2 regions of the Streptomyces sp. NPDC047108 genome follow, and region 1 is predicted to be linked to the other one. Evidence: riboswitches for the same ligand, from Rfam matches in the RefSeq annotation. Region 1 holds a riboswitch; the other holds the start of a gene.
The links. Region 1 has a riboswitch for glycine ahead of gcvT (glycine cleavage system aminomethyltransferase GcvT). Riboswitches for the same ligand answer to the same signal wherever they lie in the genome.
Positions count from the first base shown of each region.

Region 1 (14,593 bases):
AGAGAGTCATGCCGTTGGCGTGGTACGGCAGGGAGCGGCGGCGGTGCAGGACGAGCTGCGTCCGCTCGTCGAAGTCGATCTCGTGGGCCGAGCCGATCTCGTCACCGAGCAGGCGGAGCCGCTTGGTGGTGCGGATGCGCTCCACCTCGTCGTCGGCGCTCGCCACGTCGACCGTGCGCGGGGAGTGGCCTTCGAGACCGAGCAGGACGGCCTTCGGCGTCCCGTGGCCGTGGCCGGTCGCGCCGAGGGAGCCGAAGAGCTCGGCGCGTACGGAGGCGGTCTGGGTCAGCAGGCCGTCCTTCTTCAGGCGGCCCACGAACATGCGGGCCGCGCGCATCGGACCCACCGTGTGGGAACTGGATGGCCCAATTCCGATGGAGAACAGGTCGAATACGGAGATGGCCACGGGCGGGCTCCCTTGCGTGCTCGTGGGGCGTGCTGGTGGTGGCGGGGGCGCCGGGACCGGCGCCCCCGCTGTCTGCCGGTCCGCCCGCCGCGGCGGGCGGACCGGTCGTGCTTCCGTGCTGTGCTGTTGTCGGCCGCTGCGCGGCCGGTTACTTGCCGAGGTCCGGGTACAGCGGGTGCTTCTCAGCCAGCGCGGTCACCCGCGCCTTCAGCGCCTCGGCGTCGTACGACGGCTTCAGCGCCTCGGCGATGATGTCCGCGACCTCGGTGAAGTCCTCGGTCCCGAAACCGCGCGTGGCCAGCGCCGGGGTGCCGATCCGCAGGCCCGAGGTCACCATCGGCGGCCGCGGGTCGTTCGGGATGGCGTTGCGGTTGACGGTGATGCCGACCTCGTGGAGCCGGTCTTCCGCCTGCTGCCCGTCCAGCTCGGAATTACGCAGATCCACCAGGACGAGGTGGACATCCGTGCCACCGGAGAGGACCGAGACGCCCACCTCCGCCGCGTCCGGGCGGGACAGCCGCTCGGCGAGGAGCTTCGCGCCCTCCAGGGTGCGCTGCTGGCGCTCCTTGAACTCCTCGCTCGCGGCGACCTTGAAGGACACCGCCTTCGCCGCGATCACATGCTCCAGCGGGCCACCCTGCTGACCGGGGAAGACCGCCGAGTTGATCTTCTTGGCCAGCTCGGCCGTGGAGAGGATCACACCGCCGCGCGGGCCGCCCAGCGTCTTGTGGGTGGTCGTGGTGACGATGTGGGCGTGCGGTACGGGGTTGGGGTGCAGCCCCGCGGCGACCAGGCCCGCGAAGTGCGCCATGTCCACCATGAGGTACGCGCCGACCTCGTCCGCGATCCGCCGGAAGGCGGCGAAGTCGAGCTGCCGCGGGTACGCCGACCAGCCCGCGATGATCAGCTTCGGCCGGTGCTCCTTGGCGAGGCGCTCGACCTGGTCCATGTCGACCTGCCCGGTCTGCTCGTCGACGTGGTAGGCGGCCACGTTGTAGAGCTTGCCGGAGAAGTTGATCTTCATGCCGTGGGTGAGGTGCCCGCCGTGGGCGAGGTTCAGGCCGAGGATCGTGTCACCGGGGGAGAGCAGGGCGAACATCGCGGCCGCGTTGGCCTGGGCGCCCGAGTGGGGCTGGACGTTCGCGTGCTCGGCGCCGAACAGCGCCTTGATCCGCTCGATCGCGAGCCGCTCGACGACGTCGACGTGCTCACAGCCGCCGTAGTAGCGGCGGCCGGGGTAGCCCTCGGCGTACTTGTTGGTGAGGACCGAGCCCTGGGCCTCGAGGACGGCGACCGGAGCGAAGTTCTCCGAGGCGATCATCTCGAGGGTGGACTGCTGACGGTGGAGCTCCGCGTCGACAGCGGCGGCGACGTCCGGGTCGAGCTCGTGCAGGGACTGGTTGAGAAGCGACATCGTGATCCCCATCAGGATGGTGCGGGCGTGGGTTCAGTTGCCGGTGAAGGCGGTGTATTCGTCGGCGGAGAGCAGGTCGGCGGGCTCGTCGCCCACCTTCACCTTGAACAGCCAGCCGCCCTCGAAGGGGGCGGAGTTCACCAGCGCCGGGTCGTCCACGACGTCCTGGTTGACCGCCGTGATCTCGCCGGAGACCGGGGCGTACAGGTCGCTGACGGACTTGGTCGACTCCAGCTCGCCGCAGGACTCGCCCGCGGAGACGGTGTCGCCGACCTCCGGGAGCTGGACGAAGACGACGTCACCGAGGGCGTCGGCGGCGTGCGAGGTGATGCCCACGGTGGACACCCCGTCCTCGTCGGCCGCGGTGAGCCACTCGTGCTCCTTGCTGTAACGCAGCTCTTGGGGGTTGCTCATGATGTGAATTCTCCTGGATCGGGGTGCGTGCTCGGTTCGCGGTCTTGACAGGTGGGACGGGTGTGACGCATCCGGCGCCCCCACGGACGGGGCGTGACGGGGGTCAGCGCTGCCGCTTGTAGAAGGGGAGCGCCACGACCTCGTACGCCTCGTGGCTGCCGCGGATGTCCACCGCGACGCCCGCCGTGCCCGGCTCGGCGTGAGCGGCGTCCACGTACGCGATGGCGACCGGCTTGCCGAGGGTGGGGGAGGGGGCGCCCGAGGTGACCTCGCCGATCACCGTGCCGTCGCCGGCCGCCACCACGGTGTAGCCCGCGCGCGGGACCCGGCGGCCCTCGGCGATCAGCCCCACGAGCTTGCGCGGCGGGCTGGCCTCCGCGCGCTTCGCCGCCTCCTCCAGCGCCGCGCGCCCGACGAAGTCGCCCTCCTTCTCGAACTTCACGACCCGGCCGAGACCCGCGTCGAACGGCGTGGTCGCGGTGGTCAGCTCGTGCCCGTACAGCGGCATGCCCGCCTCCAGGCGCAGGGTGTCCCGGCAGGAGAGGCCGCACGGCACCAGGCCGGCGGGCGAGCCCGCCTCGGTCAGGGCCTGCCAGACGGTCTCGGCGTCCCCGGGCGCGACGAACAGCTCGAAGCCGTCCTCGCCGGTGTAGCCGGTGCGGGCGATGAGGGCCTGCACGCCGGCGACGGTGCCGGGCAGGCCCGCGTAGTACTTGAGCCCGTCGAGATCGGCGTCGGTCAGGGACTTCAGGATGCCGGAGGACTCCGGGCCCTGGACGGCGATGAGGGCGTAGGCCTCGCGGTCGTCGCGCACCTCGGTGTCGAAGCCCGCGGCCCGCTCGGTGAGGGCGTCCAGGACGACCTGGGCATTGGAGGCGTTGGCGACGACCATGAACCTCTCGTCGGCGAGGCGGTAGACGATCAGGTCGTCCAGGATGCCGCCCTCGGCGTTGCAGATCATGGTGTAGCGCGCGCGGCCCACGGCCAGCTTGCCGATGTTGCCGACCAGCGCGTGGTCGAGCGCGTCGGCGGCCTGCGGACCGGTCAGGGTGATCTCGCCCATGTGGGAGAGGTCGAAGAGGCCCGCGCGGCTGCGGACGGCGAGGTGCTCGTCGCGCTCACTGCCGTAGCGCAGCGGCATGTCCCAGCCGGCGAAGTCGGTCATCGTGGCGCCGAGCGCGCGGTGCAGCGCGTCGAGGGCGGTACGGCGTGGGGATTCGGTCATGTTTCAGGCTCCCGGGCAGGGGTGGCGAGGCTGATGTCATAGGGAACACAGCCTCCCCATCTGTCATCGGAACCTGAGAGGTTCGCCACGACCCTCATCACGCATCAGGGCTACGGCTTGCACCTTGGGTGGGGCCGCCGGGGGCGGCCCGCTTTTCAGATGTGCCTAATCCGCGCGGTACGGGGCCTGAGAGATTCAAGGGAGGACTTGCTCCTTCGGCGCCCCGGCGCCCGGCACGACTGCCGGTCCGGGGACTCTCCCGCGCGGGATCGAACGGCCGGTATGGAGTTGGCGCGGACATCATTGCACGACTGTCCGATGTTCGGGCGGCCCGGTGGCGAGGTATCGAGCTTGTACCGCATTACCGTTTCTTGACACTCTGCTCCGGTGGGGCGCAGTGACCGACCAACGGGGAGGACGATCACGGTGCACAGGGACAGTGCGTACGCGACTTCGGCCAAGGCGGCGCCGGGAGACACCCCGGGCGGGGGGACCGGTGAGACGCGCACCCGGGTCGTGCCCGGAGCGACGCGCCCCGGCCGCGGGGAGGCGGCCGCTCCCCGCACCGTGCCCGAGGTGGTCCGGCCCGGGCGGGGGAAGGTGACCGATCTGCGCGACGCCGGGGACGGGAGCGCGCCGGCGACTGTGCCCGCAGGGGAGCTCCGCTATCCGGCCGGTGACGTGCTCGTCGTCTCCGGGCTGCCGGGCAGCGGCAAGAGCACTCTGATCAAACGGGCCGTCGCGGGCCCGGACCAGCGGGGCCGGCGCGTGCGGCGGGTGGATTCCCAGGACGTACGCGACCGCTGGCAGCGGGCGGTGCCCGCCGCCGTCCCGTACGCGCTGTACCGCCCGTTGGTACGGATCGCGCACTACGCCGGTCTGCACAGCGCTCTCCGCTCGGGCGACAGCGTCGTCGTCCACGACTGCGGCACGCTCGCGTGGGTGCGCCGCTGGCTGGCGTACGACGCACGCCGCCGGGGCAGGTCGCTCCACATGGCGCTGCTGGACGTTCCGCCGGAGATCGCCCTGGAGGGGCAGACGGCACGGGGGCGCGGTGTCTCGCAGTACGCCTTCGCCCGCCACCGCCGCGCCGTGGGGAGCCTGGTCGCGGACGCGGAGGGCGGGCGGCTTCCGGACGGATGCGCCTCGGCCGTGCTGCTCGACCGAAGATCCGCGCGTGCCCTGCGGCGCATCGGATTCGAGTAGCCGGGACGCCGGTTCGGCACCGTCCGGACAGCCGGGTCCGCCCTCCGCGACGTAGCGGTGGACCGTCCCGTCGTCCGCGTCAGCTCGCGGGCCAGGCGGCCGGGCGCTCGGAGGAGTCCGCGGCGGACGAGGGTTGCGAGGCGCCCGGGACCTCGGGCGACGCCGGCACGTCGGACGCGCCGGGGGAGGTCGGGATCTGCGGGGTGCCCGGGAGCTGGGGCAGCCTCGGCAGGCCGTCGAGGTTCGCCGCGGGCAGTCCGCCGCCGACCATCACGCTGGTCACGACGTTGACCGTTCCGGTGAGGAGATTCTGCACGGCGGGGGAGATGGCGCTCGGGTCGCCGGCCGAGAGGGCCTGCAGCAGGCTGTCGAGACGGCTCTGCAGATCGGCCACGGCCTTGGCCTTGAGGTCCTGTCCGGGGTCGCCGGCGCGGCGCGACTTCGCGGCGGGGCCGGGCAGGTCGTAGGCGGGCAGGACGACGGGGTCCTCCGGGCCGGGGGCGGGCTGGGTGGAGGGCTGGACGGGAGTCTGCGTCACCGAGGCCAGCGCCTGCTTGATCTCCTCCGCGCGGCTGGTGGCCTCGGCGATCGGCAGCCTGCCCTCGGGGGCCTGGAGCACCGCCTGCACGAGGTCGTTGACGGGACGGGTGATGCTGCCCATGTCGCCGAGCAGCTTCGCCTGTCCGAGCAGGTTGTCGGCGCCGGGCAGAGGGGCGTCGGATGCCTTCCGCTCGGTCGCCGTACGGGACTGGGCCCCTGTGTCGGTATCGGTGACGGCGACGGCGGCACCGGTTCCGATCACGAGGACGCCGCACACGGCGGACGCGACGAGGACGCCGCTCTTCCGGGACATATGCATGGGGAGTGCTCCCTTCGGGTGTCAATCGGCCTTGACCCCACCTTTTGAAGGCCCGGCACGGTGTGCAACTCGTGGTTACGCAGAGCGACACCGCCGCCCTGACCCCTGCGCGCGCCGGTCGCCACGGTGACCTGGGCTTATCCCGCGCTTTCGAGCAGCCCCCGGGAAGAAGCGCAAGTGCAGCCGTTAGGGTGCGTGGGCGGTTCGTACGAGACAAACGAGACAGTGGATGGGCCCGGTGACCATGTCGGAGCAGCACGGCTACTCCTCCTTCCCCTCCGGCGGTCTGCCGGCCGACGGCACGCACCCTGGCGAGCCCGGACCCGTCATGGGCTTTCCGTCCAACGCGCTGGAGGAGACGCTCGCCGCCTCCGTGGGCGTGGACGGTGCGGGCGCGCGCATCGTCGAGGTGCTGGGCCGCAGCCATGTCTGGGTGCCGCTGCCGGAGGGCGGCAGCCGCGAGAGCCGGGACCTCGACCTGCCCACCGTCGAGATCGGGGGCGCCGCCTACGTCCCGGTGTTCAGCTCGGAGCAGCAGTTCCTCCAGGTCGCCGGCGCCCATATGTCCTTCACCGTCGCCCCCGCCCGCGAGTTCGCCCGCGGCCTTCCGCCGCAGCTCGGCATCGCGGTCAACCCCGGCGGCGCGGTGGGTGTCCCGCTCCCGCCCGCCGCCGTGGCGGAGCTCTGCCGGACCGGCCGCACCCCGCTGGACACGCCGGTGACCGAGTACGGTGCCGGACCGAGCGGCGGCCGGGTGCGGCTGTTCGAGCCGGACTGGCAGGACGAGCCGGTCGACTTCCTCGGCGCGGCCGCCGGGGAGTTCGCCGTCACCGGGCTCGTGCGGACCGCCCGCCGGGCGCTGGCCAGCATCGAGGGAGCCGCACCCGCCCTCTTCGTCGGCGTCGAACTCCTGCGCTGCGAACCGCAGGACCGGGAGGCGGTGCTGCACGCCCTGGGCAGGGCGCTGGGCGCGGTGCCGGTGCCCTGGCCGGTCCAACTCGTGCTGCTGGACGTCGCCCAGGATCCGGTCGTCGACTGGATGCGGGAGCGGGTACGCCCGTTCCACACCGCGTAGACCTCCGTAAGCTGGTTGGATGAGCGGGTGCACGCGACGGGCCCTGAGCGGGGTCGCGCTGTGCCGAGGAGAAAGGGCAGAAGTCGGTGAGTGCGGGAGGCGGCACGGCTGCGGCGGGGGCCGTGGAGCAGATGCTGCGGCAGGTGACGCCCGGGCGGTACGACGCCTACGAGGCGCTGCTGCGTGCCCTCGCCGACGGCCAGGTGTGGATGCTGCTCTGGCAGGGTTCGCCGGGCTCGCCGGAGGCCCAGTACGGGAACATGGAGGTGGACGGGCAGGGATACGCGCCCTGCGTCACGTCCTCCCACGAACTGGCCGTCAGCGGCTGGAACCGCGCCCATGAGGTCGTCTCCGGCTACGACGTCGCCGCCTCGCTCTACCCCGACCACTGGGGCCTGTGGCTCAATCCGCACGCTCCGGGCGGCGGTGTCGGCATTCCCTGGGCCGATCTGCGCCGGATCGCGGTCGGGCTCGACCAGCTTCCCGCCGGACCGCTGCGGCTGTCGGAACCGACCATTGAGATCGCCCAGTTCTATGCGCTTCTGACCCAGAATGCCCACCGCACCCCCGCGGTGCGTTCGCTGCGCCGCGCCTGGGTCCAGCCCGCTCTCGGGGCGCCGTATCTCGCCATCGGCCTCGATCTGTACGACGCGAGCCCGGAGGCCGTGGAGTCGGCGCGGGCGATGATGCAGCAGTCGGTCGGCGCGGTCCCCGAGGGCCTGCCGGTGTCGACGGTGGCGATGTCCGACGCGTACGACCCGGTGGCGATGTGGCTCCGGACCTTCGCCCGCCCGTTCTTCGACCGCGATGTCTACGGCGGAGCGCAGGGTCCCGCCGCTCCCGCGTCGCCGGCCCCCGGCTACGGCTATCCGCCTCCGGGACCTGCACACGGGAACCCGGCGCCCCAGGGATGGCATCCGGGTCCCGCTCCGCACGCTTACTGAACCGCCACTCAGTTTCCGAGGGTGTAGCGAAGCGCTGCCCAGTCCTCGACATCCCCGTCCGTCATCCGGACGATCACGTGCGCGGACCTGGAGCGTGAACGGCACATGGATATTCGCCATTGCCAAATGATGGGAGTGCGGGCGGTTTTGCCCGCCCGTTTCGCGCGCTTTTCGCGTCGCCATTCGATCCGCTGAGAAGTCTCTCCCGTCCGAAATCCGGAAGCTTCCAGCACACATCACAGTTGCGCATCCTTTCCGAGGGAGGGCTGGCACCTGATCGCAAACGCGATGAAGACTCACGTTCGCCGGGCCATCGGCCCTTTGTGCGATGTGAAGATCGAGGCCGCTACAGCGGCAAGCGCTGGCCGGTCACCGCCGGTCGAGAGGGGTCCCCACCACGATGACGGCACCTATGCACGACACGGTCCCGGTCAAGGGCGACGAGGCCGGTGTGGTCGCTGACGTCACCAAGAAGGCCGTCGAGGGCCGTTCGCTGGGTCGTATCGCCTGGAACCGGCTGAAGCGGGACAAACTGGCCCTCGCCGGTGGTGCGATGGTGCTCCTCCTGATCCTGGTCGCGGTCTTCGCTCCGCTCATCACCAGCATCTTCGGCCATGATCCGAATGAGCATCACGAGGACCTGATCGACCCGCTGTTCGGCGTTCCGTCGGGCTCGTGGGGCGGCATCAGCTCCGAGCACCTGCTGGGCATCGAGCCGGTCAACGGCCGTGACGTCTTCAGCCGCATCGTCTTCGGCGCCCGCATCTCGCTGCTCGTCGGCTTCCTCTCGGCCATGGTGGCGGTCGCGTTCGGCACCGTGCTCGGCATTCTGGCGGGCTACTTCGGCGGCTGGGTCGACGCCGTGATCAGCCGTGTGATGGACATGCTGCTGGCCTTCCCCCAGCTCCTGTTCATCATCTCGCTCATCTCGGTCATGCCCAACCATCTCCTCGGCCTGGAGGGCACCGGCGTCCGCCTGCTGGTGATGATCCTGGTCATCGGATTCTTCGGCTGGCCCTACATCGGCCGCATCGTCCGCGGCCAGACCCTGTCCCTGCGCGAGCGCGAGTACGTGGAGGCGGCCCGCAGCCTCGGCGCCGGGCAGCGCTACATCCTCTTCAAGGAACTGCTCCCGAACCTCATCGCGCCCATCACCGTCTACACGACGCTGATGATCCCGACCAACATCCTGACCGAAGCCGCACTCGGCTTCCTCGGGGTGGGCGTCAAGCCGCCGACCGCGTCCTGGGGAAACATGCTCTCCACCGCGGTGCGCTACTACGACTCCGACCCGATGTTCATGGTGATCCCGGGCGTGGCCATCTTCGTCACCGTCCTTTCGTTCAACCTCTTCGGCGACGGCGTGCGCGACGCGCTCGACCCCAAGGGAACCCGCTGACTCCCCCCACTCAAGCCCCACCCCTGGGCCCTGCGCAGCCGTGCGGGCCGTGAGACACACGGAGGATCCGAGATCGTGACAACCCAACGCACATCGAGGCGCAGACTGGCCGGCATGTCGGCCGTCGTGGTCGCGGTACTGGTCTCCACCGCGGCCTGTGGCGGTGGCGGCAGCGACAGCGACAGCAAGGGCGCCGGTTTCAACGCGGGCATCGAGAAGGTCGCCAGCGCGTCGGACAAGAAGGGCGGCACGCTGAAGTTCATCGGCGTGCAGGACGCCGACTCCTGGGACACCACCCGCGGCTACTACGGCTTCGCATGGAACTTCATGCGCTACTACAGCCGTCAGCTGGTCACCTCCGACACGGCTCCTGGCGAGAAGGGCCTGGAGCTGAAGCCGGACCTCGCCACGAGCAAGGCGAAGATCACCGACGGCGGCAAGACCTACACGTACAAGCTCAAGGACGACGTCACCTGGGAGGACGGCAAGCCGATCACCGCCCAGGACGTCAAGTACGGCATCGAGCGCCAGTGGGCGCAGGACGTGCTGTCCGGCGGGCCGGTCTACCTCAAGGACATCCTGGACCCGGACGGCAAGTACAAGGGCCCGTACAAGGACAAGTCCAAGGACAAGCTGGGCCTGAAGGCGATCGAGACGCCGGACGAGAAGACCGTCGTCTTCAAGCTCCCGAAGGCCAACAGTGACTTCGAGGAGATCCTGGCGCTGCCGTTCGCCTCGCCCGTCCGGCAGGACAAGGACACCAAGTCGAAGTACGGTCTCAAGCCGTTCTCGTCCGGCCCGTACAAGTTCGAGTCGTACACGCCGAACAAGAACATCACCCTGGTCCGCAACACCGAGTGGAAGCAGTCCTCGGACGACATCCGCAAGGCGCTGCCGGACAAGGTCACGGTCACGCTGCTCACCAACGCCGACGAGATGGACAACCGTCTGATCTCCGGCGACTACGACCTCGACCTCAACCAGACGGGTATGTCGCCCGCCGGACGCACCAAGGCGCTCAAGCAGCACAAGGAGAGCCTGGACAACCCGGTCATGGGTTACATCCGCTACGCGTCGTTCCCGCAGACGGTCAAGCCGTTCGACAACATCCACTGCCGCAAGGCCGTGATCTACGGTGCCGACCACAAGTCGCTGCAGAACGCCCGAGGTGGCCCGCTGGCCGGTGGTGACATCGGCACCAACATGCTCCCGCCGGTCGTGCCCGGTTCCGACCCGAGCTACGACCCGTACGGCACGGCGAAGAACGGCGGCAAGGCCGACATCGCCAAGGCCAAGGAGGAGCTGAAGGCCTGCGGTAAGCCCAACGGCTTCAAGACCACCATCGCCGTCCGTAACAACAAGGAAGTCGAGGTGGCCACCGCCGAGTCGCTCCAGGCGTCGCTGAAGAAGATCGGCGTCGACGTCGAGATCGACCAGTTCGACGGCGCCCAGACCAGCGGCATCATCGGTAACCCCGAGGTCGTGAAGAAGAAGAACTACGGCATCATCATCATGGGCTGGGGTCCGGACTTCCCGACCGTCCAGGGCTACGGCATGCCGCTGTGGGACAGCAGCTACATCCTGCCGAACGGCAACAACAACTTCGCCATGATCAAGGACAAGTCGATCGACGAGAAGTTCGACTCGTTCGTCGCGGAGCTGGACGAGACCAAGCGGGAGCAGCTCGCCTCCGACATCAACAAGAAGGTCATGGAGGGCGGCTACTACCTGCCGTTCGTCTTCGAGAAGATCATCAACTGGCGCTCCCCCCGACTGACCAACGTCTACTCGACCTTCGCGTTCAGCGGTCAGTACGACTTCACGTCGCTGGGCGTCAAGTAAACCTATCGCCGGCGCACCCGCCGCTAGGCACGAAGGGCAGGTGAAGGCCGCGACGGCGGCCCGGTGAACTCCCGGACGATCTCCGGGAGTTCACCGGGCCCGCCAGGGGCCCGAGAGCAGTGCTCACTTACATCATCAGGCGGCTGTTCGCCGCCGCAGTGATGCTGATCGTCATCATGCTGGCGGTCTTCAGCATCTTCTTCCTGATTCCGAAGTGGACGGGCGTCGACCCGGCCACCATGTACGTCGGCAAGCAGTCCGACGCGGCGGCCCTGGAGGGCATCCGGGAGAAACTGGGTCTGGGCGACCCGATCCTGGTCCAGCTCTTCGAGTTCTTCAAAGGCATCCTCGTCGGCCGCGACTACACCGGTGGCGGCGACACCATTCACTGCTCGGCCCCCTGCTTCGGCTACTCCTTCAAGACCGAGCAGGCCATCTGGCCGATCCTCGCCGACCGTCTGCCGGTGACCCTGCAGCTCGCCGTCGGCGCGGCCCTCATCTGGCTGCTGATCGGCCTGACCGCGGGCGTCCTCTCGGCGCTCAAGCGCGGTTCCGTCTGGGACCGGGGCGCCATGATCGTCGCCCTCGGCGGCGTCTCGCTGCCCATCTACTTCACCGGCCTGGTCTCGCTGGCGGTGTTCTCCTACGGCCTGGGCTGGGTCAGCAACGAGTACACACCACTCGAGGAGAACTTCGGCGACTGGTTCAGCGGCATGATCCTGCCCTGGGTGACGCTCGCGTTCCTCTTCGGCGCGATGTACGCCCGCCTCACCCGGGCCACCATGCTGGAAGTCATGGGTGAGGACTACATCCGCACCGCCCGCGCCAAGGGCCTGGGGGAGGGGGCCGTCATCCGCAAGCACGCCATGCGCTCCACCATGACCCCCATCATCACGCTGCTCGGCGTCGACCTGGGTGCCCTGATCGGCGGCGCGATCCTGACCGAGACGACCTTCAGCCTGCCCGGCCTCGGCCAGGCCGTGCTCAAGGCGATCGGCGAACGCGACCTGCCGCTCATCCTCGGCGTCACGCTGATCACCGCGAGCGCGGTCGTCCTCGCCAACCTCGTTGTGGACGTGCTCTACGGCGTGATCGACCCCCGAGTGAGGCTCGCATGACCACTGCATCTGTCCCGGGGGACACTCCCGGAAACCAGGCGGCGAAGCCGGGTGCCGTGGGCGAGCCGGTGGCCGCGGGAGCGGCTCCGCCGCCCTCGGCCTTCCTCGAAGTCCGCGATCTCAAGGTGCACTTCCCGACCGAGGACGGCCTGGTGAAGGCCGTCGACGGGCTCTCCTTCTCGCTGGAGAAGGGCAAGACGCTCGGCATCGTCGGCGAGTCCGGATCCGGCAAGTCCGTCACCTCGCTCGGGATCATGGGCCTGCACCGGGTCGGCCAGTACGGACGCCGGAAGACGCAGATCTCCGGCGAGATCTGGCTCGACGGGCAGGAACTGCTGAGCGCGCCCGCCGACGAGGTGCGCAAGCTGCGCGGCCGCGAGATGTCCATGATCTTCCAGGACCCGCTGTCGGCCCTGCACCCGTACTTCACCATCGGGCAGCAGATCGTGGAGGCCTACCGGATCCACCACGACGTCGACAAGAAGACCGCCCGCAGGCGCGCGGTCGAGATGCTCGACCGCGTCGGCATCCCGCAGCCGGACCAGCGGGTGGACAGCTATCCGCACGAGTTCTCCGGCGGTATGCGCCAGCGCGCGATGATCGCCATGTCGCTCGTGAACAACCCCGAGCTGCTGATCGCCGACGAGCCGACCACGGCCCTCGACGTGACCGTCCAGGCGCAGATCCTCGACCTGATCCGGGACCTGCAGAAGGAGTTCGGCTCCGCGGTCATCATCATCACCCACGACCTGGGGGTCGTCGCCGAGCTGGCCGACCAGATCCTGGTCATGTACGGCGGCCGCTGCGTCGAGCGCGGCACGGCCGAGAAGGTCTTCTACGAGCCCCAGCACCCGTACACCTGGGGGCTGCTCGGCTCCATGCCGCGCATCGACCGCGACCAGACCGAACGCCTTATCCCGGTCAAGGGCTCCCCGCCCAGCCTGATCAACGTCCCGAGCGGCTGCGCGTTCAACCCCCGCTGCCCGTACGCGGACGTGCCCAAGGGCGGTGTCACCCGCACCGAGCGGCCCGAGCTGCGCGAGGTGAGCAGCGGACACTTCTCCGCCTGCCACATGGCGCCGGAGGACCGGGAGCGGATCTGGACCGAAGAGATTGCGCCGAAGCTGTGAGCGAGGACGAGCCGATGACGATCCCCGGACAGGCCGGCGCGGCCGACGCGGAAGCCGTGGCCAAGACGGCGACCTCCCCGGACCCCCAGCCCGGTGAGACGCTGCTCAAGGTGACGGGGCTGACGAAGCACTTCCCGATCACCAAGGGCATCCTCAAGCGCCAGGTGGGCGCGGTGAAGGCGGTCGACGGTATCGACTTCGACGTCCGGGCGGGGGAGACCCTCGGCGTCGTCGGCGAGTCCGGCTGCGGCAAGTCCACCATGGGCCGTCTGATCACGCGCCTGCTCGAACCGAGCAGCGGGAAGATCGAGTTCGAGGGCCAGGACATCACCCACCTGGGCACGGGCAGGATGCGGCCGCTGCGCCGTGACGTCCAGATGATCTTCCAGGACCCGTACTCGTCGCTGAATCCGCGGCACACCGTCGGCGCCATCGTCAGCGCGCCGTTCAAGCTGCAGGGCGTGCAGCCGGAGGGCGGGGTCAAGCGCGAGGTCCAGCGTCTGCTGGAGGTCGTCGGCCTCAACCCCGAGCACTACAACCGCTATCCGCACGAGTTCTCCGGCGGCCAGCGGCAGCGCATCGGCATCGCGCGGGCGCTGGCCCTCAAGCCGAAGCTGGTCGTGGCGGACGAGCCGGTGTCCGCGCTGGACGTGTCGATCCAGGCCCAGGTGGTCAACCTGCTGGACGACCTCCAGGAGGAGATGGGCCTGACGTACGTGATCATCGCCCACGACCTGTCGGTCATCCGGCACGTCTCGGACCGGATCGCGGTCATGTACCTCGGCAAGATCGTCGAACTGACCGACCGCCAGTCGCTGTACCAGACGCCGATGCACCCGTACACCCGCGCACTGCTCTCCGCGGTGCCGGTGCCGGACCCGCGGCGGCGTGCCAAGCGCGACCGGATCCTGCTCCAGGGTGACGTCCCGTCGCCGATCAAGCCGCCCTCCGGCTGCCGTTTCCACACCCGTTGCTGGAAGGCGACGGAGCTGTGCACGACGCAGGAGCCGCCGCTCGTCGCGCTGCGGACGGGGCATCAGGTGGCCTGCCACCACCCGGAGAACGCGCCGGACCAGGCGCCCGGGGACAAGGCCCTTCCGGGGGCCGCCGAGGTGGCCGACGTCGTCGTCAAGGACGGCTGAGGGCGGGCTCTCGTCGATCGGTGGGGCCCACGCGTCGGACGGCGCGTGGGCCTCGTCCGTCACGGCCTCGTCCGTCAGGCGCTCGTACCCGGAGTCCGGTTGCCGTGCGGACGGGGCAGGTGGACCCCGAAGTAGACGGCCGCCATGCGTAGCGCGAAGACCAGGGCGGCCGACAGCGCGGTGGCCGTCGTGGCGTCCACGCCGGCCGCGTCGAGCGCGAGGTACGCGCCGGCTCCGGCGGCCGCGGCCGTGGCGTACACGTCCTCGCGGAGGAGCAGCGGCGGGAACTCCCCGCACAGCACGTCGCGCACCACCTCGCCCGTCACGCCGGTGATGACCCCGAAGATGATCACGGCGAGCGGTGTGACACCTGAGTCGATGGCCGCCTGGGCGCCGATCACGGTCACGACCGAGAGGCC
Region 1 covers NZ_JBEYUP010000001.1:952,677-967,269, forward strand. Annotated here, with positions in the region: gene ABZ822_RS04180 (L-serine ammonia-lyase) at 1-406, opposite strand, end outside; gene glyA (serine hydroxymethyltransferase) at 555-1,820, opposite strand; gene gcvH (glycine cleavage system protein GcvH) at 1,854-2,234, opposite strand; gene gcvT (glycine cleavage system aminomethyltransferase GcvT) at 2,338-3,459, opposite strand; glycine riboswitch at 3,625-3,731, opposite strand; gene ABZ822_RS04200 (AAA family ATPase) at 4,060-4,665, shown strand; gene ABZ822_RS04205 (hypothetical protein) at 4,745-5,524, opposite strand; gene ABZ822_RS04210 (enhanced serine sensitivity protein SseB) at 5,853-6,599, shown strand; gene ABZ822_RS04215 (enhanced serine sensitivity protein SseB C-terminal domain-containing protein) at 6,731-7,543, shown strand; gene ABZ822_RS04220 (ABC transporter permease) at 7,944-8,942, shown strand; gene ABZ822_RS04225 (ABC transporter substrate-binding protein) at 9,057-10,784, shown strand; gene ABZ822_RS04230 (ABC transporter permease) at 10,904-11,902, shown strand; gene ABZ822_RS04235 (ABC transporter ATP-binding protein) at 11,899-13,032, shown strand; gene ABZ822_RS04240 (dipeptide ABC transporter ATP-binding protein) at 13,047-14,174, shown strand; gene ABZ822_RS04245 (trimeric intracellular cation channel family protein) at 14,249-14,593, opposite strand, start outside.

Region 2 (14,593 bases), on a different contig from region 1:
CAGCACCGGCGACGGTACAGCGGCGGGTGGGCCGATCCCGCTCCATGGGCGCGCGGCCGACACCCCGTTCCGGCACCCCTCCACGGGGCCGGACGATGCGGTGGAGGACCCCTCCGACCTGGTCGGATACCGCGGTCCCACGGCGTGCGCGGCAGCGGGCATCACCTACCGCCAGTTGGACTACTGGGCGCGCACCGGTCTGGTCGAGCCGAGCGTCCGTCCGGCGTACGGCTCGGGTACCCAGCGGCTCTACAGCTTCCGGGACGTCGTCGTACTCAAGATCGTGAAGCGCTTCCTGGACACCGGCGTCTCGCTGCAGAACATCCGTGCGGCCGTCCAGCACCTGCGCACGCGCCAGCGCGCCGACCTCGCACAGATGACGCTCATGAGCGACGGCGCGACCGTCTACGAGTGCTCGTCCCCGGACGACGTCGTGAGCCTGCTCCAGGGCGGCCAGGGCATCTTCGGCATCGCGGTCGGCGTCGTCTGGCGGGATGTCGAGGACGCGCTCGCCCAGCTCCACGGGGAGCGTGTGGACACCGGTGAGACGCTCGTCGGGCACAACCCGGCCGATGAGCTCGCCCGGCGCCGTAACCGCGCCGTCTGACCTCCCGCCGGGAGCGGCGGCCGATGTCAGTGCCGTAGGGGAGCATCGGTGACGTGAGAGCCGCGCCGACGATCCTGCATCTCGACATGGACGCGTTCTACGCATCGGTGGAGCAGGCGTCCAAGCCGAGCCTGCGCGGGAAGCCGGTCGTGGTCGGCGGCATCGGGCCCCGGGGCGTGGTGGCCACCGCGTCGTACGAGGCCCGGGTCTTCGGTGTGCACTCCGCGATGGCGACGGCCCAGGCGCGGCGGCTGTGCCCGAACGCCGCCTATCTCGCCCCGCGTTTCGCGCTGTACCGCAGGATCAGCGATGCCGTGATGGAGCTGCTGCACGCGCTCTCGCCGCTCGTCGAGCCGTTGAGCCTCGACGAGGCGTTCGTCGACCTCGAGGCGGGCGGAGCGGCGGCGTCCGGGGAGGCGGCGCAGGCGGTGGGGGAGCAGTTGCGCCGGGACATCCGGTCCGTCACCGGGCTGACGGGCTCGGTCGGGCTGGCCGGTTCGAAGATGCTCGCCAAGATCGGCTCCGAGCAGGCCAAGCCGGACGGGTTGGTCCTCATCGAGCCCGGTACCGAGCGCGCGCTGCTGGAGCCCATGACGGTGCGTACGCTCCCCGGGGTCGGGCCGGCGACGGCCGAGCATCTGCGCAGGGCGGGGATCCACACGGTCGGGGAGATGGTCGAGGCCGGGGAGGACGAGCTGGTGCGGCTGCTGGGGAAGGCGCACGGCAGCTCGCTGCACGCCATGGGGCAGGGGCTCGACGACAGACCGGTGGTCGCCGAGCGCGACGCCAAGTCGGTGTCGGTGGAGGACACCTTCGACGTCGACCTGCACGACCGGGCGCGGGTCCAGGGCGAGGTCCGGCGCCTTGCCGAGCGGTGTGTCCAGCGGCTCCGGTCGGCGGGCCGGTCCGGCCGTACGGTCGTGCTGAAGGTCCGGCGCTACGACTTCTCGACGCTGACCCGCTCCGAGACCCTCCGTGGGCCCACCGACGACCCGGCGGTGATCCAGGAGGCCGCCGCTCGGCTGATCGAGAGCGTGGACACCACGGGCGGCGTGCGGCTGCTCGGTGTGGGCGTCACCGGGCTCGCCGACTTCACGCAGGAGGACCTGTTCGCCCAGGCCGCGACAGCGGAGGCGGCCGGTGCCGCTGCGGCGGCGGAGGCCGAGGGGACGGCGGTGACGCACGGCGCGGAGAGCGAGCCGGCGCCCCCGGGGCCGGGAGAGCCGGAGCCGGCCGCCGCGGAGGCCGGGCCGCGCCGCTGGGTGCCGGGGCACGACGTACGGCATGCGGAGTTCGGTACGGGCTGGGTGCAGGGCAGCGGCGTCGGCCGGGTCACGGTGCGCTTCGAGCAGCCCTGGTCGGCTCCCGGGCGGGTGCGGACGTTCCCGGTGGACGATCCGGATCTCGAACCGGCCGAGCCGGCGCCCCTCCTCGCCCGGGAGCGCCCGCCCGCGGAGCCGGCCTCAGGCGCGGAATCAGCGGACGCAGCGAATGCAGCGGACTTCGCGGACGCACAGGACCGGCGCCCGGCGGAGGAGAGGGACGCTCGGCGGGAGGGGGACGGGGAGGCTCAGCCGTCCTCGCCCGCGATACGGCCGAAGTCCCCGTCGCCGTCCTCGTCGCCCGCGTCGCTGCCGGGAGCCGAGGCGTCGAGCCCGTAGTGGTGGTAGAGCTGAAGCTCCTGCTCGGGGGAGAGATGGCGGCCCACACCGAAATCAGGCGCGTCCTTGATCAGAGACCTGCGGTACGGGACGCGGAGCGTGTCCTCGACCACCTCGCTGGGCTCCAGGGGGACGAAGGCGTCGCGCCCGAACATCCCGGTGCGGACCGCGGCCCACTCCGGACGCCCGGTCGCGTCGTCCAGGTACACCTCGTCCACGGTGCCGATCTTCGCCCCGTCGAGATCGAACGCCTTGCGCCCGATCAGGCTCCGCGGATCGATGTCCGACTGCACGGTGCCCTCCAACTCGTCGTCGTCCTCCATGAAACAACGAAAGGACACATCGCGGACGTCGGCCACTCGGGATCCGCCCAGATCCTTGGCCCGAGGTGCGCTGGTACGCTGGCAAACGGCTGCTGACCCCGTGCGGGAGAGTCCTCCGCCGTCAGGCCGGAGGCGCCGAAGGAGCAAACCCTCCCCGGAATCTCTCAGGCACACGTACCGCACGGACGAGGTCACTCTGGAAAGCAGGGGCGGTACCGGGCCTGGCGTGCCGGAACCCCTCCTCACCGACGGTGCAAGCCGGACCGCCCAGGCGGACCGGTGAAGCTCTCAGGTCGAGATGACAGAGGGGGAGGCCGTCGGGGTACCTGTACGGGTATCCCTCGCAGGTCGTGTCGACCAGGAGGCCTCCGCAGATGACCGCCAACCGCATCCCGCTCTCCGATATGGAGCGTGGCACCCCCTTCGAACAGCGCCACATCGGCCCCGACACCGAGGCCCAGGCGAAGATGCTGGCCCAGGTCGGCTACGGCTCGCTGGACGAGCTGACCACCGCGGCCGTTCCCGACGTGATCAAGAGCACGGGCGCGCTGGACCTGCCGGACGCACGCAGCGAGGACCAGGTGCTCGCCGAGCTGCGCGAGCTGGCCGAGCGCAACGAGGTGCTGGCGCCCATGATCGGGCTCGGCTACTACGGCACCTTCACCCCGCCGGTGATCCTGCGGAACGTCCTGGAGAGCCCGGCCTGGTACACCGCGTACACGCCGTACCAGCCGGAGATCTCGCAGGGCCGCCTGGAGGCGCTGCTCAACTTCCAGACGGTCGTCGCCGACCTGACCGGTCTGCCCACCTCGGGCGCCTCGCTGCTCGACGAGGGCACCGCCGCCGCCGAGGCCATGGCGCTCTCCCGGCGCGTCGGCAAGGTCAAGGACGGCGTCTTCCTGATCGACGCCGACTGCCTGCCGCAGACGATCGCGGTGATCGAGGCGCGTGCCGAACCCACCGGGGTCGAGGTCGTCGTCGCCGATCTGTCCGGCGGGATCCCGGCCGAGGTCGCCGAGCGCGGCGTCTTCGGTGTCCTGCTGCAGTACCCGGGCGCCTCCGGCCAGGTGCGGGACCTGCGGCCCGTGATCGAGCGGGCGCACGAGCTGGGCGCGATCGTCACCGTCTCCGCCGACCTGCTCGCCCTCACCCTGCTGACCTCCCCCGGCGAGCTGGGCGCGGACATCGCGGTCGGCACCAGCCAGCGCTTCGGCGTCCCGATGGGCTTCGGCGGTCCGCACGCCGGCTACATGGCGGTGCGCGAGAAGTTCGCCCGCAGCCTGCCCGGCCGCCTCGTCGGCGTCTCCGTGGACGCGGACGGCAACAAGGCGTACCGCCTGGCCCTGCAGACCCGTGAGCAGCACATCCGCCGTGAGAAGGCCACCAGCAACATCTGCACCGCGCAGGTGCTGCTCGCCGTGATGGCGGGGATGTACGCGGTCTACCACGGCCCCGACGGGCTGGCGGCCATCGCCCGCCGTGCCCACCGCTACGCCGCGATCCTCGCCGAGGGCCTGCGCGCAGGTGGCGTCGAGGTCGTCCACGGCGCGTACTTCGACACCGTCACCGTGCGCGTCCCGGGGCGGGCCGACGAGGTCGTGTCCGCCGCCCGCCACGCCGGGGTCAACCTGCGCCGGGTCGACGCGGACCTGGTCGGGATCGCCTGCGACGAGACCACGGGGCGCGAGCAACTCGCCGCCGTCTGGGGCGCGTTCGGCGTCACGGGTGACGTCGAGGCGCTGGACGCGTCGGTGGGGGAGGCCCTGCCCGAGGCGCTGCTGCGGACCGACGACTACCTGACCCACCCGGTCTTCCACCAGTACCGCTCCGAGACCGCGATGCTGCGGTACCTGCGCAAGCTGGCCGACCGGGACTACGCGCTCGACCGCGGCATGATCCCGCTCGGCTCGTGCACGATGAAGCTCAACGCGACCACCGAGATGGAGCCGGTCACCTGGCCGCAGTTCGGGGCGCTGCACCCCTTCTCGCCGGCCGAGCAGGCCCAGGGCTATCTGACCCTGATCCGCGAACTCGAGGAGCGGCTCGCCGAGGTCACCGGCTACGACAAGGTGTCCATCCAGCCGAACGCCGGCTCCCAGGGCGAACTGGCCGGGCTGCTGGCCGTACGGGCGTACCACCGGGCCAACGGCGACGACCAGCGCACCATCTGCCTCATCCCGTCCTCCGCGCACGGCACGAACGCCGCCAGCGCCGTCATGGCGGGCATGAAGGTCGTCGTGGTGAAGACCGGTGAGGACGGCGACGTCGAGGTCGAGGACCTGCGCGCCAAGATCGAGCAGTACGGTGACCAGCTCGCCGTGCTCATGGTCACCTACCCGTCCACGCACGGGGTGTTCGAGGAGCACATCACCGACATCTGCGGTGCCGTGCACGACGCGGGCGGCCAGGTGTACGTGGACGGTGCGAACCTCAACGCCCTTCTGGGGCTGGCCAAGCCGGGCCACTTCGGCGGCGACGTCTCGCACCTCAACCTGCACAAGACGTTCTGCATCCCGCACGGCGGCGGCGGTCCGGGCGTCGGCCCGGTCGGTGTGCGCGAGCACCTCGCGCCGTACCTGCCGAACCACCCGCTCCAGCCGGAGGCCGGTCCCGCGACGGGCGTCGGCCCGATCTCGGCCGCCCCGTGGGGCTCGGCGGGCATCCTGCCGATCTCCTGGGCGTACGTCCGGCTCATGGGTGCGGAGGGCCTGCGCCGGGCCACGCAGGTCGCGGTCCTCGGCGCCAACTACATCGCCAAGCGTCTCGAGCCGCACTACCCGGTGCTCTACACCGGCCCGAGCGGGCTGGTGGCGCACGAGTGCATCGTGGACCTGCGGCCGCTGACCAAGGCGACCGGTGTGAGCGTCGACGATGTCGCCAAGCGGCTCATCGACTACGGCTTCCACGCCCCGACCATGTCGTTCCCCGTGGCCGGGACCCTCATGATCGAGCCGACGGAGAGCGAGGACCTCGCGGAGATCGACCGCTTCTGCGAGGCGATGATCGCGATCCGCGGCGAGATCGAGCGGGTCGCCTCGGGCGAGTGGCCCGCGGACGACAACCCGCTGCGGGGAGCGCCGCATTCGGCGGCCGCCCTGGCGGGCGAGTGGGAGCGGCCGTACAGCCGTGAGACGGCGGTCTTCCCCGCCGGGGTCTCGGCCGCGGACAAGTACTGGCCGCCGGTGCGCCGTATCGACGGTGCCTACGGCGACCGCAACCTGGTCTGCTCGTGCCCGCCGCTGGAGGACTACGAGGGCTGACCCCGCCCGGCGGGGGATACGCATCGGGGCCGGTTCGGCGCATGTCGCCAGGCCGGCCCCTGTCTTTCGTCCCCGGAAGGCTCGTCGGCCCCGCCGTCGTGCGCGGCGCCGATCGGCTTCCGGTTCGCCGCGGTCACGCGGCGGTCATCACCTGCGCCGAGCCGAGGGGCCGGTGCGGGGCGATGATCTGCCCGTCCGGCAGCAGCTCACCGGTGTCCTCGAAGAGCAGGACGCCGTTGCACAGCAGGCTCCAGCCCTGCTCCGGGTGGTGCGCCACGCTCTGCGCGGCCTCCCGGTCGGCGGAGTCGGCTGACGGACAGGGTGGCTTGTGCTCGCACATGGGCGGGTTCTTTCGCTGTGATGTGGTGGCTGTTCTTTTGATCGCTGCGGTGTTCATACCGCCCCCCGTTGTTGTTCGGTCGGTCCCCAGTCTTGCCCTACCGGCGGGATTCCGCAGGGATTTCGCGGCAGCCGCTCTTACTGGGTCATGACGCGTCACCCGGGCGGACGGTTCATCGCGGCCCAGCCGTCACTTCGGGTGGTTGTGATTGGTCATACCGGGCTAGTCCGTATGGGTGGGCGCCGTACGTGCCGCGCGTGGGAGCGGGACAGCGGAGTCCTCGTTCGGTAAAGCCCGGCGGACGTGCGGGGGCGGCGGACAGGACGCCGGGAGGACCCGTACACAGCGCGGCCCCGCGGCCGTCGGGCCGCGGGGCACGCTCATGCCGCGCGAAGGGGCCGGGGCCCTCGGGGTCAGGCGGGGGAGCCCATGGCGGGTGTCCCCAGGCCCATCAGCGGGGGCGGCGTCATCCGGAGCGTCAGCACGGGCAGCAGGTCCGCGACGCGGTGCGGCCGGTGCGCCGCGATGCCGGGAGGCGCCGGGGCGAGCGGCACCAGGACGTCGTTGGGCGCGGGCGAACCCTGGGTGGCGTCGGCCTCGACGTCCCCGTGCAGCCACAGCGTGATCATGTAGAGCTCCGGTACGGACAGCAGCCGCGGCTGGTACGTGCCCGGAAGGGCCTCCGCCTGGCGCAGCGCGCGCTCGGTCGACGCCACGTACGGCCCCTCGAAGAAGTGCGAGAAGGCCCAGCCGTCCGGGGTCAGCATGGTCTCGGCCGCCGCCACGGCGCGGTCGCCGCCGCGCACCAGGAAGCGCCAGCCGGCGAGCCGCGTGCGCGGTATCCCCTGATGGCTGACGACCCGGTCGAGGACATGGACCGGCAGCGGGAGCTCGGGGGCCAGCGGACCGCTTACGGTCCGCAGTGCCGGGGTACGGGGGTCACGTACCGCGGTGGGAGAGCCAAGGGCCGCGAGGGCGCTGCGCAGGGCTGGCTGGGGTGCCGGGGGGACATGCAGCGGCATGGTGGGTCGCCTCTCACTTGGGAGACACGTGGTGCGGGGCGTTGCGGACGACGTTGTCAGCGTGGTTCGGGGTCAGAGGGGGCCGGCTGATCGAAATGCCGGTGACGCTCACTCTCTGCCCTCGTTCGCGAAGTTTATCTGACGTCTGTTCACTCGGTGTTTCCGCTAGCTGTCGCCGACATTGCGGGCAAGTCCGTATTCGGTCTTTGCTCCGAGAGGGTTACGCCTATTCTGTCCGCCCGCTCCGGCCCGCTGCCTCGGGTTATGCCGTGAAGGCGGTAGGCCGATTCCCGCCCCTGCTTTTCGCGGGTGCAATGCGGGAGGCCCGGGACAGCGCGCTATGCCTATGGAATGTGCCGGAGTATGTGTAGTGACGAGCCTACTGGGCATGCGGTGTCCGCCGGGCGTTATCGATCACATTGCCTGGGCATCATCGACCCTGACGCCGTGGCCGTGGCCACGGGCAGCCCACTCGAGGAGGGACTCTCCGATGGGGGAGAAGGTCGTGGCAGGCGGGTTCGACCTGTCCGATCGGCAGCTCTACCGGCGCAAGCTGCGGCAGTGTCTCGAGGGACTGGAGCGGCTGCTGGAGGAGAAGCGGTTCGACCGCCCCAAGAATCTGATGGGGCTGGAGATCGAACTCAATCTCGCGGGCGCCGACGGGATGCCGCGCATGCTGAATGCGGAAGTGCTGGAGCGCATCTCGAGCGGTGATTTCCAGACGGAGCTCGGCCAGTTCAACCTTGAAGTGAACATCGTGCCGCACCGTATGTCGGGGCGCGTCCTCGACCGGCTCGCAGAGGAACTCCGTACCGGGCTCGCCTATGCGGACCGCAAGGCGCGCGAGGTCGACGCGGAGATCGTGATGGTCGGCATTCTCCCCACCCTCGGAACCGAGGACCTCGTCTCCTCGAACCTCTCCGAGGTCGACCGCTACATGCTGCTCAACGACCAGATCCTCGCGGCGCGCGGCGAGGAGATCGCCCTCGACATCGAGGGAGTGGAGCGGCTGACCTACCGCACGGGTTCGATCGCCCCCGAGGCCGCCTGCACCTCCGTACAACTCCATCTGCAGGTCACGCCGGGGCGGTTCGCCGCGGTGTGGAACGCGGCGCAGGCTGTGGCCGCCGTGCAGATCGCGATGGGCGCCAACTCCCCCTTCCTCTTCGGGCGGGAGCTGTGGCGCGAGTCCAGGCCACCGCTGTTCCAGCAGTCCACCGATACCCGTCCGCCGGAGCTGAGGGAGCAGGGCGTACGGCCGAGGACCTGGTTCGGCGAGCGCTGGATCGACTCCGCCTACGACCTCTTCGAGGAGAACCTCCGCTACTTCCCCGCCCTGCTTCCCATCTGCGGTGAGGAGGACCCGCTGCGCGTCCTGGACGACGGCAAGATCCCCGAACTGCAGGAACTGGTGCTGCACAACGGCACGGTCTACCGCTGGAACCGTCCGGTGTACGCCGTCGCCGAGGGCGTTCCGCACCTGCGGGTGGAGAACCGCGTTCTGCCCGCCGGGCCCACCGTCACCGACGTGATCGCCAACACCGCGCTCTACTACGGGCTGGTGCGCACGCTGGCGGACGAGTCGCGCCCGGTGTGGTCCAAGCTGTCGTTCGCCGAGGCAGCCGAGAACTTCGACGCGGCCTGCCGCTACGGCATCGACGCCACCCTGCGCTGGCCGCGCCCCGGCCGTTCGGGCACGGTGGCCGAGGTGCCGGCCATCCGTCTGGTGCGCGACGAACTGCTGCCGCTGGCCGCCGCCGGGCTGGACGAGTGGGGTGTCGAACCGGCCGACCGGGACCGCTATCTCGGGGTCATCGAGGAGCGCTGCCGGCGCCGGATGAACGGTGCCGCATGGCAGGCCGCGACCTTCCACCGGGGGCTTGACGGGGGCCTGGACCGGGACGCAGCGCTCGCCGCGACCACGCGTCGCTACAGCGAGTTGATGCGTGCGGGCGAGCCCGTGCACACCTGGCCGGTGTCGTACCCCGGCTGAAACGTCCCTCCTGGGCCCGGCTCCGGGCGGCTCGCGGGCCGGGCTCCGGGAGAGGCGTTTCACCATCGGTACCGGTTTCGCCACCGGCGCGGCGGTGCGCGGTGCCCGCCGCTCAGCGCCGGGCCGCTGCCATGATCGACCTGAGCATCACCTGGTGGATCTCAGCCGGGTCCTCGACCCGGAACGCGGAGCCGCCCGTCGCTTTCGCCATCTCCTCGCACGACCGCTTGTCGGCGTCGGGTCCGACCGCGATGGCGATCAGCGGCAGCGGGCGTTGCGGGTCGACCAGCTTCCTCAACTTCCCGACCAGCGCGTCCCGGGAGATGCTCCCGGGGTCCTGGTTGGAGCCGTCGGTCAGCAGCACCACCACGTTGAAGCGGCCCAGCCCGTAGTTCTCCGCCGCCTCGCGGTAGGTGGCGAGCACGGTGTCGTACAGCCCCGTGGCGCCGTCGGACACGGGATCCAGGTCCTCGACCGCGGCCGTGAGCCGTTCGCGCTGCGTCCGGCCGTCCGTCCGCTCGTCCAGCCGCTGGGTGGGCACGAGCCGGCGGTAGTCGCGGGAGCCGTCGAGCCGCCGCGCGAAGTCCCAGAGACCGATCTCGTCCTCCGCCTTGAAGGTGGAGAGGGCCTGGAAGAGGGCGCCGCGCGTGACGTCCATCCGGGACCGGCCGTCCTCGCCGGGGACGGGTGCGGACATCGAGTCCGACGCGTCCACCACGGCCGTCAGCCGCGCGCTCTTGACGGTGATCGCCCACAGCCCGAGCGTCGCCTGGACCTCCGCGCTGGTCGGGGCCTTGGCGGGCGCGGCGTCGTACGGCTGCGGCTCCTTCGCTCCCGCGGCCCACGCTGCCGCCGCCTTGGGCGGGAGGCCACCGGTCCTGAAGCCGTGGTCGCGGAGCACGTCGAGACTGTCACCCGTGCCCAGCAGCGTCATGAAGCGGGTGGCGGCCCGCGTCTGGCGTGAGGTGAGCGTGTCCTCGCCGACGAGGGTGTACGGGTAGTCGAGCTGTGCGCTGCCGTCCTCCGGATAGAACAGCCGCAGATCGCCCCCGAATCCGCCCGTGTTGTGCTGGTGCGCCGCCTGCTCAGACACGATCAGCGCGGGGTTCCCGCTGGGATCTCCCTTGTCCGCCCCGAACTCGGCGCGCGGGAGGGAGGCGAGTACCTGCTCGTCGCTCTCCTCGGTGTGCCCGGCGAGTTTCCGCGCCATCCCCGCGGCCAGGGTCTCGCCGCCGGACTTCTCCTCCTTGGACGAGTCCTTGGACGAGGCGCCGAGCCGGGCGAGGGACAGCAGTCCGACGGCGCTGCGGTCCGGATCGGCCACGCCCAGCGGCAGTTCCTCCCGCTGCGCCTCCTCGGCCAGACCGGCCCAGGTGTACGTCTTGTCGGGCCAGCCGAGCTTCTCGGCGGCGGACGGCACGGCGGCGAGGGCGAGCGGCGACGACGCGACGTTGCCGCCCTCACCGAGCGCCGGGGCGGTGCCGGAGGCGCGCGCCTGGTCGACCCAGAGGCCGGAGTCCGGCAGCCAGACCTCGTAACCGGCGGAGGTGCTGCGCGGCCCCGTCAGCTCCTCGACGACCTCGTGGGCGGGGCGCGCGGTGACCCGGACGTCCAGGCAGCGGCCGTCCGTACGGACCCCGGAGTCCCGGGCACGGTCGGCGACGGTGCGCAGAGCGGGCGCGATGTCGGGGGAGGCGGCGACGCGCAGCGGCATGTCCTCGCCGTCGCAGGAACCGCCGAAGGGGCGCAGGCCGCTGCTCAGCGCGACGGCCGTGCCCGCGGCCATGGCCAGAACGAGGACGGCGGAGATCACGACCGTACGCCGGCGGGCCGTGGAACGGCCCCCCGTACGGTCAGGAGCGGAGGCGTGGGGCAAGCTGTGACGTCCCATGGGTCTCCCCGGCCTGTCGTGACGATCTTCGTACTGCCTTTCGAGACGATAGCGGCGCGGGGAAGACGGCGAGGGCGGGATTGTGGAACTGGAGGCGGGCGTGCAGGCAGAGTCCGGACGGGTGGCCGATTCCTTCTCCCCTGAGCAGCTGCCGCCGCGTGTGCTGCGCACGGAGACGCTGCTGGTGCTGGCGCTGTCGGTGGGCGCCAGCGCGGTGTCCGCCCTGATCAGTTTTGTGGGCTCGGTGACGAAGCCCGGCGGCCTCAAGGACCAGGCCGCCCTGCTCAACTCCTCGGCCGCGCCCGGGCGTCCGTGGCTCGACCTGGCGTGGCAGGTCTTCGGGATCGGCACCGCTCTGGTACCCGTCGCGCTCGTCGCGCACCTGCTGCTGCGGGAGGGCGCCGGGGGCCTGCGGGCCGTCGGACTGGACCGGCGCAGGCCGGGGTTCGACCTCGGGGCGGGTGCGGCGGTTGCGGCGGCGATCGGCGGTACGGGACTGCTCTTCTACCTCGGCGTCCGGGCCGCCGGGTTCAATCTGACGGTCGTCCCCGAGTCGCTGCCCGACGTCTGGTGGAAGATCCCGGTGCTGATCGCATCGGCCATCCAGAATTCGCTGGTGGAGGAGGTGATCGTGGTCGGCTATCTGCTGCGCAGGCTCGGGCAGCTCGGGTGGACCCCGGCCGCCTCGCTCGCCGCGAGCGCCGGCCTGCGCGGGCTGTACCACCTCTACCAGGGCATCGGCGGACTGGTGGGGAACATGGTGATGGGCGTGGTGTTCGTGCTGCTCTACCGGCGGTGGGGTCGGGTCGGGCCGCTGGTCGCGGCCCATGCGCTGATCGACATCGTGGCGTTCGTCGGGTACGCGGTGCTGGCGGGGAAGGTGGGCTGGCTGCCCACGAAGTGAGCGTCGCGCCGACCGTCCGAGTGTCGTACGCCCCCCCCGCGTACGCGACGGGGCCGGGCGGTCAGGGAGCGGTGAGCAGTTCGCCGTCGATGACCGTGACCGCGGATCCCGAGAGCAGGGTGCGCTCACCGCGCAGCGCCGTGCGGACGAGCCCGGTCCTGGCGGAGACCTGGAGTCCGGTGAGGTCGTCGCGGCCCAGGCGGGCGGACCAGAACGGGGCCAGCGCGGTGTGTGCGCTGCCCGTCACCGGGTCCTCGTCGATGCCGACGGCCGGTCCGAAGAAGCGCGACACGAAGTCGTGGCCTCCGGAGGGGTCTTCGGGCGCGGCGGTGGCGATGACGCCGCGGTGACCGAGCCGGGCGACGGCGGCGAAGTCGGGGGCCAGAGCCCGTACGGCCTTCTCGTCGGCCAGCTCCACGAGCAGGTCCCCGATGTTCGGGCCGGTGTCGTGGGCCGACAGGACGTCGGCGCCGAGGGCGGCGGCCGCTTCGGCGCGGAGGTCGTCACGTGTCGTCAGCGGCGCGGTCGGGAAGTCGAGGGTGATCGAGCCGTCGTCGTGGGCGGTCGCGGTGAGTAGGCCGCTGCGCGTGGCGAACCGGAGGGTGCCGCTCGCGGTGCCCGTGGTGTGCAGGACGTGGGCGGTCGCGAGCGTGGCGTGTCCGCACAGGTTCACCTCGGACACCGGGGTGAGCCAGCGGAGGGCCCAGTCGGCGTCCCCGCCCTGGGGGAGGGGGTGCGCGAAGGCCGTCTCGGAGAGGTTGACCTCCGCGGCGACGCGCTGCAGCCAGACGTCGTCGGGGAACCCGTCGCGGTCCAGGAGCAGGACCCCGGCCGGATTCCCGGCGAAGGGGCGGTCGGTGAAGGCGTCGACGATTCGGATGCGCATGGGCGAGAGCGTACGGCGGGCGCCGCGGTCGGGAACAAGGCCAATTCCGGCTTCCTGGACCTGTCCGTTCAGGTCCGGCGCTCGCGCACGGCGTGCGGCGGTACGACCGGTCCGGCCCGGTCCTCCATGCCCCGGTCCTTCACGACTCGTTCCTCATGACCGTTCCCTCATGACCCGTTTCCTCATGATCAGCCGGGACGCACGGCCTGGCTCTCGGGGAGCCTGCTGTAGATGCGTTCCGGAGTGAGCGGCAGCGAACGGTAGCGGACGCCCGTGGCGTCCTGGAGGGCGTTCGCCAGCGCGGGAGCCACCGGGTTGATGCAGCACTCGGCCATCCCCTTCGCCCGCAGGGGCCCGAAGGAGTCGGAGGAGTGCACCAGGAGGACGTCGGTGCGGGGGACGTCGGCGTAGGTCGGGATGCGGTAGTTGCGGAGGTTGGGGTTGACCATCACGCCCTCCGCGTCCACCTGGAAATGCTCGGTCAGCGCGAAGCCGATGCCCTGGGCCACGCCGCCTTCCACCTGTCCCCGGACCTGGGCCGGGTTGATGACCTCGGCCGCGTCGGTCGCCTGGACGCTCCGGAGGATGCGGATCTCACCCGTCACCTGGTGGACCGCGATCCGGAACCCTTGCGCGTTGGAGGTGACGCTCCGGGGCGAGCCGTGCGCCTTGCGGGCGGCGGTGAACCGGATACCGCGTGCGCGGGCCAAGGCGACGAGTTCGGCGAGCGACACGCGTTGGTCGCCGCAGACGACCCCCTCGTCGTCCATGGAGCACATCACGAGGTGGACGCCCGTGTGGGCGGCGGCGAACTCCAGGATGCGGTCGCGTACGGCATTCGCCGCCCGGAGAACCGCATTGCCCGATACGAAGAGGCCCGCACTCGCGAAGGCTCCGGTGTCGAATCCGGTGCGGTCGGTGTCGGACTGCACCAGGCGGATGCGTGACGGCGTCGTGCCGAGCTGGTTGGCCGCGATCTGGACATGCGCGGTCGATGTGCCTTCGCCGAATTCGACGGTACCGACGGCCAATTCGTACATGAGGTCGTCGCCCAGCGTGACCCAGGCCTCCGAGATGTGTTCGGTCGGGGGCGCGGTCTCGTGCAGGGAACTCGCGACGCCGGACCCGACGAGCCATTCGGGACCGGGGCCCGGCTCGTCGGCCGTACGGGCCATCGCGTCATCGACCAGGTCGATGCATTTCCCGAGCCCGTCCTCACTGAACATCACGTCGTCGGGGCCGTCGTCCATGGCGACGAGCGGTTCTCCCGGCCGCACGATGTTGCGCCGGCGCAGGGCGAGCGGATCCATGTGCAGGGCACGCGCCAATTCGTCCATCGCCGATTCCACGGCGAACGCGGGCTGCGTCATCCCGTAACCGCGCAGCGCTCCACTGGGGACGGTGTTCGTGTAGACCGAGTACGCGTCGTACTTCTTGTTGGGGCAGCGGTAGATCATGACGGCGGCGCCGCCCGCGAACAGCGTTTCGCCGCCGTGGTTTCCGTAGGCGCCCGTGTTGGACACATTGCGGACCTGGAATGCCGTGAGGGTTCCGTCCGCCTTCGCGCCGAGTCTGACCGTCAGAGCCATCGGGTGCCGGGGCGAAGCCGTGGTGAACTCCTCCTCGCGGGTGTACTCCCAGCAGACCGGCCGCCCGGTGTCCAGGGTGGCGAGCGCGACCAGATCCTCCGAGATCACTTCCTGTTT
Region 2 covers NZ_JBEYUP010000029.1:45,536-60,128, reverse strand. Annotated here, with positions in the region: gene ABZ822_RS31265 (MerR family transcriptional regulator) at 1-607, shown strand, start outside; gene ABZ822_RS31260 (DNA polymerase IV) at 661-2,268, shown strand; gene ABZ822_RS31255 (PRC-barrel domain-containing protein) at 2,178-2,561, opposite strand; glycine riboswitch at 2,685-2,781, shown strand; gene gcvP (aminomethyl-transferring glycine dehydrogenase) at 2,966-5,851, shown strand; gene ABZ822_RS31245 (DUF5999 family protein) at 5,985-6,191, opposite strand; gene ABZ822_RS31240 (hypothetical protein) at 6,605-7,213, opposite strand; gene ABZ822_RS31235 (glutamate-cysteine ligase family protein) at 7,704-9,206, shown strand; gene ABZ822_RS31230 (substrate-binding and VWA domain-containing protein) at 9,319-11,097, opposite strand; gene ABZ822_RS31225 (CPBP family intramembrane glutamic endopeptidase) at 11,198-12,001, shown strand; gene ABZ822_RS31220 (PhzF family phenazine biosynthesis protein) at 12,063-12,887, opposite strand; gene ABZ822_RS31215 (molybdopterin cofactor-binding domain-containing protein) at 13,076-14,593, opposite strand, start outside.
Region 2: it holds a riboswitch for glycine, as region 1 does, so the genes downstream of both, gcvP (aminomethyl-transferring glycine dehydrogenase) here and gcvT (glycine cleavage system aminomethyltransferase GcvT) in region 1, are expected to answer to the same signal.